DNA from 4 places in the Geobacillus sp. LYN3 genome. Region 1 is predicted to be linked to each of the others. Evidence: riboswitches for the same ligand, from Rfam matches in the RefSeq annotation. Region 1 holds a riboswitch; each other region holds the start of a gene.
The links. A riboswitch is a leader RNA that binds a small molecule or an ion and turns the genes downstream of it on or off. The one in region 1 is predicted to bind S-adenosylmethionine.

Region 1 (2,202 bases):
TATGTGGACGCCGCCTCCATTATTAATGATAACGAGATTGAGCCTTTGTATATCTTTATTATGGCTGAGGTTATTTTGATTAGTATCTTCGCTTCATATATGGTATATAAAAAGAAAGATATTGCAGTCTAATGAAATTAGAGGTGTTAAAATTGTATTCAGCATTTGAAAAGCAGCCTAAAGAGAAAAAAGACTTGATCATCAAAGTGGCCATCGAGGAATTTGTGAAGAATGGTTATGAAAAGACCTCTACAGATGTTATTACGAGACGGGCGGGAATTTCCAAGGGAATCCTTTTTCATTATTTTAAGAGCAAGAAAAACTTATACCTTTATTTAGTGAATTATGTGAAGGACTTTCTGACGGAACTAGCAATGGAAGAAATGAAAAAAATCCAATCTGATGATTTCTTTGAAAGGATCAAAGAAATCGTCCTGTTGAAACAAAAACTAACGGTTCAGTATCTCCAAGAAACTCAGTTTATTACGGATGCCTTTACTAATCCTCCAGTGGCAGTAAAGAAGGAAATGGAAGAAATTATTAAGAAACATTACGAAGCTTATCAGGAAGATTTTTTGCTGAAGCATGTCTATATTAAAGATCTGATCCAAACGGAAAAACTTAGAGAGGATATTTCCGTGGATACCGCGATCCGCATGACCATGTTGATTGCCGAACAGCTGTCTAATAAGTATATGGCTATATACAAAAATAAGCAAATGGATGTCATGAGTGGTGTGGAGTCTTTGATAAGGGAACTGAATGAATATCTTAAGATTATTAAATATGGAATCTATAAACCAGAATAGAGTTTTTGATTTCTTTTCCCGTGGCGTTTTGCTACGGGATTTTTGCATATTATTAATGTTACGCATATAATTTTAAGATTTATTTAAAATTATTTAAAAATAAGACATTATCAAAGTGTATTGCACAATAGATGAATATGTTGTAATCTTTTATTTGTTTTATATAACGAAATACAACTGCTCATCTTCTTATCTAGAGAGGCGGAGGGACTGGCCCGAAGAAGTCTCGGCAGCGGACTCGTTTTCGAGTGCTGTGCCAAATCCAGCAAGCATTGTGCTTGAAAGATAAGAAGGGTTTCTTATATAGATACGTATAAGGCCTCTTCTTATGTTCAGATAAGAAGAGGCCTTTTCTCTAAGTGGAAAGCTCCTTCAAAAAAACATAAAATGAGGTGGAAAGAGTGGAGTTAAGAAAAGGCAATCTATTTGCGTTATTTCCGTTTGTGGTCTTTTTAGTGTTGTTCATTGGTGCAGGCGTGGTTACAGGCGATTTTTATAAATTTCCAGTCATTGTAGCAATTTTGATTGCGGCAAGTATTTCGTTGATGATGAATCGGAAAGAGTCTTTAACGAAGAAAGTGGAAGTGTTCACAAAAGGGGCTGGAAATGCCGATGTCATGTTAATGGTCATCATTTTCTTATTAGCAGGAGCATTTTCGGAAGTAACTAAAAAAATGGGGGCTGTTGAATCAACGGTTAATTTAGCTCTTTCCGTTGTTCCGCAAAATTTATTAATAGCCGGTCTATTTGTCATTGGATGTTTTATCTCCATTTCGATGGGAACGTCCATGGGAACGATTGTAGCGTTAGCGCCGATTGGAGTCGGAATTAGTGAACAAACCGATATTTCTTTGGCATTATCTATGGCAGCTGTCATTGGCGGTGCTATGTTTGGAGATAACCTATCTTTTATCTCTGATACAACGATTGCGGCAGTTCGTACACAAAATACAAGAATGAAAGAAAAGTTTAAGGTGAACTTTTTCATTGTTTTACCAGCGGCAATCATCACCATCGTTCTTTTCTGGGCCATTACTGCTGGAGAGCAAGCGGAAATTACGAATCAATCTTTTCATTGGATGAAAATTTTACCTTACCTTGGTGTATTAATAACAGCATTAATGGGCGTTAATGTACTAGTCGTGTTAGCAGGCGGTATTTTATTAGCAGGAATCATCGGCCTTCTTGATGGAAGCTACAGTGCAATGGGCCTCATTCAAGCCATCGGTGACGGGGTCGCCGGAATGCAGGAATTGTCATTGCTTGCGATCTTAATTTCCGGTATGGTGGAAGTCATTAAACATAACGGTGGAATCGATTATTTACTTCAATTAGTAACAAGAAATGTAAAGTCAAAAAAAGGGGCACAATTCGGCATCGCGGGATTAGTGAG
Region 2 (2,202 bases), 1.1 Mb from region 1:
AGCTACATAACGTAACTCCCTTTTCTGTTTGTTATTGCTTTGCTAACGCAAGAGCTTGCTCTTTCAATGTTTCCGCTTTATCAGTGCGCTCCCATGGAAGATCGATGTCCGTGCGTCCGAAATGGCCATAGGCCGCTGTTTGTTTATAAATTGGGCGGCGCAAATCTAACATTTTAATAATGCCAGCAGGACGAAGATCAAAATTGTTGCGCACCACTTCAATTAAAATATCTTCGGATACTTTTCCGGTCCCGAATGTATCAATGGAAATGGAAACTGGTCTTGCAACACCGATCGCATATGCCAACTGCACTTCACATTTATCCGCAAGTCCTGAAGCAACAATGTTTTTCGCTACATAACGCGCTGCATAGGCTGCGGAGCGGTCTACTTTTGTCGGATCTTTACCAGAAAACGCACCGCCGCCATGGCGAGCATAACCGCCATATGTGTCAACGATAATTTTCCGTCCTGTTAAGCCAGCATCGCCTTGAGGTCCGCCGATGACGAAACGGCCTGTCGGGTTAATAAAATATTTTGTGTTTTCATCGATCAGTTCTGCTGGTACAATCGGCTTAATGACATGTTCTTTAATATCGCGCTCAATTTGTTCTTGTGTAATTTCCGGATGATGTTGCGCTGATACAACGATCGTATCGATACGCACTGGTTTTCCATTTTCATCGTATTCTACTGTTACTTGTGTTTTGCCATCTGGACGCAAATATGGCAAAATGGCTTCTTTCCGCACTTCTGACAAACGGCGTGCCAAACGATGCGCTAACGAAATCGGAAGCGGCATTAATTCTTTCGTTTCATTGCAAGCAAATCCAAACATTAACCCTTGGTCTCCAGCACCGATCGCTTCAATTTCCTCGTCAGTCATCTGACCTTCGCGGGCTTCTAACGCCTTATCGACTCCCATTGCGATATCTGGAGACTGTTCGTCAATCGATGTCAATACAGCACAAGTATCGGCATCAAAACCATATTTCGCACGAGTATAGCCAATTTCGCGAACCGTATCGCGGACGATTTTCGGGATATCTACATATGTTGATGTCGTAATTTCTCCACTTACGAGCACAAGCCCTGTTGTAACGCTCGTTTCGCATGCGACGCGAGCATTCGGATCCTTCTCCAAAATGGCATCTAAAATGGCATCGGAAATTTGGTCACAAATTTTGTCAGGATGACCTTCCGTTACAGATTCCGAAGTAAATAAACGTCTTTTTTTTGACATTCGTCAGTTTCCTCCTCTTTTCATAATCGAACGTCTAAATATTGTATTCCTGCAAACTGCAGATGATACGGTACTCATTCCCTTTTATTATAGCTTTTATATATCTTGACACATAGACATATAAAAAAACCTTTCCTGTAATTTTGAGGAAAGGTCATTGCAATCATATTGCTCCTTTCACTCTTATCGCTCAAGGACGTTGCCTTGCCACAGGTTAGCACCATTTCACACATTTCCAGTTGTGACGGTTGCTGGGTTTCATCGGGCCTGTCCCTCCACCGGCTCGGGATAAGAGTATCCGTTCAATGAGTTATCATATCGTAATTAAATAAAGAAAGTCAACAAAATTAGACAATTTTTTTATGAACAAAAATGAGAAAAATAAAAGAAAAGAAATTGTCACAAATAGTATGGACTAATAATAAAAATGTGTTATACTATTTGAAGGAGACCATTTCAATAAAAAGGAAGGTTTTGTACATGGGAGTCGCTAATATGACAAGTAAACTTACCACATTATTACAACAGCCAAATGTGTTTCATAATTTATCGGTAGCACAGCTTGTAGAAAAAGTGTTGCAACGAAATGAAGGTCGGTTGACAGCTACCGGAGCAGTTGCGGTAACGACAGGAAAATATACAGGTCGCTCTCCAAAAGATAAATACATTGTAGAAGAAGCTTCGACGAAATCAAAAATCGATTGGGGGACGACGAACCAGCCGATTTCTGAAGAAGTTTTCGAAAACTTATACAATAAGGTAATTGACTATTTAATGAAAAAAGATGAAATATTTGTTTTTAAAGGATTTGCCGGCGCTGATCCCAAATACCGCTTACCTATTCAAGTCATTAATGAATTTGCGTGGCAAAATTTATTTGCACATCAACTATTTATTCGCCCAACAGCGGAAGAACTGCAAACACACAAAGCGGAATTCACCGTTATTTGCGCACCAAA
Region 3 (2,202 bases), 1.7 Mb from region 1:
ATAATTAATATGATAAATGGGATGGAACGAAAAATGTTAACGATAGCGGCGATGATCATATTCGCCAGGCGGTTTTCCCATAAGTTGCCCTTTGACGTTAAAAATAAAAGCAGTCCAAGAATCGTTCCTAATATAAATGTTGCAACGACAGAAATTCCTGTCATATAAAGCGTTTCAACGGTCGCTGCCCAAATCATATCCCACTCTACATTTGGTAAGAGGTTAGCGAGCATCCGTAATCACCTCCACCGCCACTTGCTGCTTTCGAATATAATCGATCGCGCGGGCAACTTCCTCTTTCTCTCCATCCATATGAACAAACAGCACACCGTAAGCGCCTTGATGAGTTTGCGAAATTTTTCCTTGAAGAATATTCGCATCAACTTGAAATTGGCGAACAACGTTAGCAATCAGCGGCTGTTCCGTAACCTCTCCAACAAACGTCAATTGAAAAACCGTTCCTTTTGGATATTTATCGAGTAAATGCGCAATCGTTTCTTTCGTTTCCTCCGGTTCGATGACCTGCTGTACAAATCGTTTCGTAATCTCCTGCTTTGGCTGCCGGAACACTTGCAGCACTTCTCCTTGTTCGACAATTTTTCCGTTTTCCATCACTGCAACGCGGTTGCAAATTTTACGAATCACGTGCATTTCATGGGTAATTAATACAATTGTCAATCCTAAACGCTTATTAATATCCACCAAAAGTTCCAAAATGGAATCGGTTGTCTGCGGGTCTAGCGCGGATGTCGCCTCATCGCACAATAGCACTTTTGGATTGTTCGCCAAAGCGCGCGCGATGCCGACGCGCTGCTTTTGCCCGCCGCTAAGCTGTGACGGATAGGCGTTTTCTCTTCCTTGCAAACCTACAAGCTGAATCAACTCGTCTACTCGTTTTTTCCGCTGTTCTTTCGGTACACCGGCAATTTCTAATGGAAACGCAATGTTTTCGCGAACCGTTCTTGACCATAATAAATTAAAATGCTGAAAAATCATTCCGATTTCCTGACGGGCCTTTCGCAATTCCTTTCCTTTAATATTAGCAATATCCCGTCCAGCGACAATGACTTTCCCTTTGGTCGGTTTTTCCAATCCGTTAAGGAGACGGATTAACGAACTTTTTCCCGCCCCGCTATATCCGATGATTCCGAAAATTTCGCCTTCTTTAATTTGCAAAGAGACATTATCCACTGCTGTTACAGATCCATTGGCCGCTTCATATATTTTTGTCACGTTTTCTAATGTAATCATGCACATTTCCACCTTCCCTCATGTAAAAGACAACTCGCCGCAAAAAGAAAGCCTTTCTGCTCAAGAGAACAGAAAGGCAATGATTACCGTTCTGTCTCTTATCTCTCAAAGCAGACGCTTTGTGTGAATTGGCACCATTTCAGCGAGTACGCTGACGGTTGCCGGGCTTCATTGGGCACATCCCTCCACCTCTCTTGATAAGAGCACAAAAAACACTTTATTCAATTAAAATCTCTCAATAATTACGAATGTGATTTTATCACTATATGTCGAATAGTGTCAATGGAAATGTTATGGTCATTATGGAAAATGGCATGATTATCATTTTTTGTGATTATGAGACGGAAACATCAGATGTAATTCCGGTAGCAGCCGCAATGGCCTGTTCTAAATCTTCGATTAAGTCATCGATATTTTCGATGCCGACAGATAGACGAACTAAATCTTCTGTCACTCCAGATGATTTTAGTTCTTCTTCGTTTAGCTGTTGATGTGTGGTGCTTGCAGGATGGATAATTAAACTTTTCGCATCGCCAACGTTGGCAACATGCGACCATAATTTTACACTGTTGATCAATTTCGCTCCTGCCTCTCTGCCGCCTTTTACGCCAAATACAACGATGGAACCCGCTCCTTTTGGCAAATATTTTTTCGCTAGTTCTTTTGCTGGATGACTGTCATGTTCTGGATAAAGCACCCACTCTATTGCTGGATGACGATCTAAATACTCGACGATTTTTCTTGTATTCGCAATATGTTCTTTCATACGTACATGCAATGTTTCAAGACCAAGCTGAATTTGAAAGGCATTAAATGGGCTAATCGCTGGACCTAAATCGCGAAGCAGCTGCACGCGAGCTTTGACAATGTATGCAGCAGGTCCAAACGCCTCAGCATACACAAGGTTGTGATAGCTTGGATCAGGAGTAGTGAACTACCCCCACTTAATTT
Region 4 (2,202 bases), 870 kb from region 1:
CCGTCGTTGATGCGGTATTGACATTCACCGATATTACCGAACTGAAAAAAACAGAAGAATTCATTCGAACATCGGAAAAGCTCTCAGTTGCCGGCCAGCTAGCGGCTGGGATCGCCCATGAAATTCGCAATCCGCTTACAGCCATAAAAGGATTTATACAACTATTGCAATTCGAACTTGACGTGAAAAAACCTTACCTTCACATTATTGAATCAGAAATTCAGCGCATTGAACTTATTTTAGGCGAACTATTAGTGTTGGCAAAACCACAAGCAACCAAATTTACAAAAAGTGATATTGGTGTTTTGCTTCAACATGTCACCACTTTATTAGAAACACAAGGTATTTTGCATAACATCCAAATTATTACAAAAATTGATCCATCTCTTCCTCACATTGAATGTGACGAAAACGGATTAAAGCAAGTATTTATTAATTTCTTAAAAAATGCAATGGAAGCGATGAAAAGCGGTGGACATATTTTTATTGAGGCACAAAAAAAGGATGAATATTCCGTTCTTATCCGCTTTATCGACGAAGGCTGCGGAATTCCAAAAGAACAGCTAGAAAAAATAGGAAAACCGTTCTTTACAACAAAAGAAAAAGGTACTGGCCTCGGAATAATGATCAGTAAAAAAATTATCGAAGACCACGGTGGAACGATGTCGATTATGAGTGAAGAGAATAAAGGAACAACCGTCGAAGTAACATTGCCGATCCGCGTTTCTGCATCCTCTGTTTTGCATAATTCCCTATTATCCGGTTGACATGCATGGAAAAGGTCGGACAACAAACCGCCCTTTTCTTTCCTGATTTCTTTATTCCTCTACTGTGTTATATCAGCAAAAAATTAATTCCTATCGAAAAACTAGGATTGACTTTTGTGTGAATTATGTTAAAATTTTAATCAATTACATCAAACTTATCGAGAGTGAGGGAAGGAACTGGCCCGATGAACTCCGGCAACCTGCTTCATGAAAAAGTAAGGTGCTAATTCCAGCAAAATGGGTGCCATTTTGGAAGATAAGGTGAAATATGCGGCCTCTTCGCTCTTTCCAAAATGGGAGAGCGTTTTTTATAAGCGTTCATTCTCTTTCTATTCCTATATAACCGACTAATCCACTTTATTTTCTTTGATTTTTAAGGAGGGAGAAAGATGCTCACTTATCAAACATGGGAAGCCGAAGAAAAACCTTCATTCCCTCACGATAATGAAACAAAAGGGGCGCTTGATGTCCTCACTTGGGCATTCCGCCAATATAAGGACGATATTGTGTACGCCTGTAGCTTCGGCGTTGAAGGAATCGTGTTAATCGATTTGATTTCGCAAGTAAAGCCAGATGCGGAAATCGTATTTCTCGATACCGGGCTCCATTTTCGCGAAACGTACAAAACAATCGAAAAAGTAAAAGAAAAATATCCTTCTCTCCGCATCGTCATGAAAAAACCAAGTTTATCGCTAGAAGAACAAGCGCAACAGTTGGGAGATGAATTATGGAAACACAACCCAAATAAATGTTGTGAACTGCGAAAAGTCATTCCGCTTCGCGAAGCATTAACAGGAATAACCGCTTGGATTTCTGGACTGCGCCGCGAACAATCGCCAACACGAAGCCATGTAGAATATATAAATAAAGATGACAAATTTAAATCCATAAAAATATGCCCTCTTATTCATTGGACATGGAAAGATGTATGGAATTATGTATACAAACGTCGTCTTCCGTACAATGTCCTTCACGATCGCGGCTATCCAAGCATTGGCTGTGAACCTTGTACGTCCCCCGCACTCGATCCAAATGATTTACGTTCCGGCAGATGGGTCGGCCACGGAAAAACAGAATGCGGCCTTCACATCTCATAAGGTTTGGCTTGTCACCTTTGGCATTATTAGCTTGAAAAAACAATAGCCGAAGAAAAACGATCATTATACAAAAACAGCGGTGACGTTTCGCAATAAATCATAGTTTTCCTATATGAAATATTGATTCTAGGAGGTTATGAACAATGAGTTTAAGCATTCCACACGGAGGCACATTAATCGATCGATGGAATCCTAGCTATCCATTGGATACACTGACAAAAGAAATTGAGCTGACAAATGCCGAATTAAGTGATTTAGAATTGATCGGAACAGGCGCTTACAGCCCGCTTACCGGATTTTTAACAAAAGAGCATTCCCGTTAGGAGCTTTTCCGGGGA

Region 2: linked by a shared signal. The riboswitch ahead of metK (methionine adenosyltransferase) and the one ahead of DCC82_RS09085 (Na+/H+ antiporter NhaC family protein) in region 1 are both predicted to bind S-adenosylmethionine.
Region 3: linked by a shared signal. The riboswitch ahead of DCC82_RS00270 (methionine ABC transporter ATP-binding protein) and the one ahead of DCC82_RS09085 (Na+/H+ antiporter NhaC family protein) in region 1 are both predicted to bind S-adenosylmethionine.
Region 4: linked by a shared signal. The riboswitch ahead of DCC82_RS04490 (phosphoadenylyl-sulfate reductase) and the one ahead of DCC82_RS09085 (Na+/H+ antiporter NhaC family protein) in region 1 are both predicted to bind S-adenosylmethionine.

Annotation. Positions count from the first base shown of each region.
Region 1 covers NZ_QCWL01000001.1:1,741,745-1,743,946, forward strand. The annotation lists gene DCC82_RS09075 (ABC transporter permease subunit) at 1-132, shown strand, start outside; gene DCC82_RS09080 (TetR/AcrR family transcriptional regulator) at 132-809, shown strand; SAM riboswitch class I at 996-1,101, shown strand; gene DCC82_RS09085 (Na+/H+ antiporter NhaC family protein) at 1,211-2,202, shown strand, end outside.
Region 2 covers NZ_QCWL01000001.1:2,837,729-2,839,930, forward strand. The annotation lists gene metK (methionine adenosyltransferase) at 32-1,243, opposite strand; SAM riboswitch class I at 1,424-1,538, opposite strand; gene pckA (phosphoenolpyruvate carboxykinase (ATP)) at 1,724-2,202, shown strand, end outside.
Region 3 covers NZ_QCWL01000001.1:46,173-48,374, forward strand. The annotation lists gene DCC82_RS00265 (methionine ABC transporter permease) at 1-233, opposite strand, end outside; gene DCC82_RS00270 (methionine ABC transporter ATP-binding protein) at 223-1,251, opposite strand; SAM riboswitch class I at 1,347-1,455, opposite strand; partial or broken gene DCC82_RS00275 (PLP-dependent transferase) at 1,586-2,185, opposite strand.
Region 4 covers NZ_QCWL01000001.1:871,432-873,633, reverse strand. The annotation lists gene DCC82_RS04495 (PAS domain-containing sensor histidine kinase) at 1-767, shown strand, start outside; SAM riboswitch class I at 920-1,030, shown strand; gene DCC82_RS04490 (phosphoadenylyl-sulfate reductase) at 1,157-1,864, shown strand; gene DCC82_RS04485 (hypothetical protein) at 2,008-2,187, shown strand.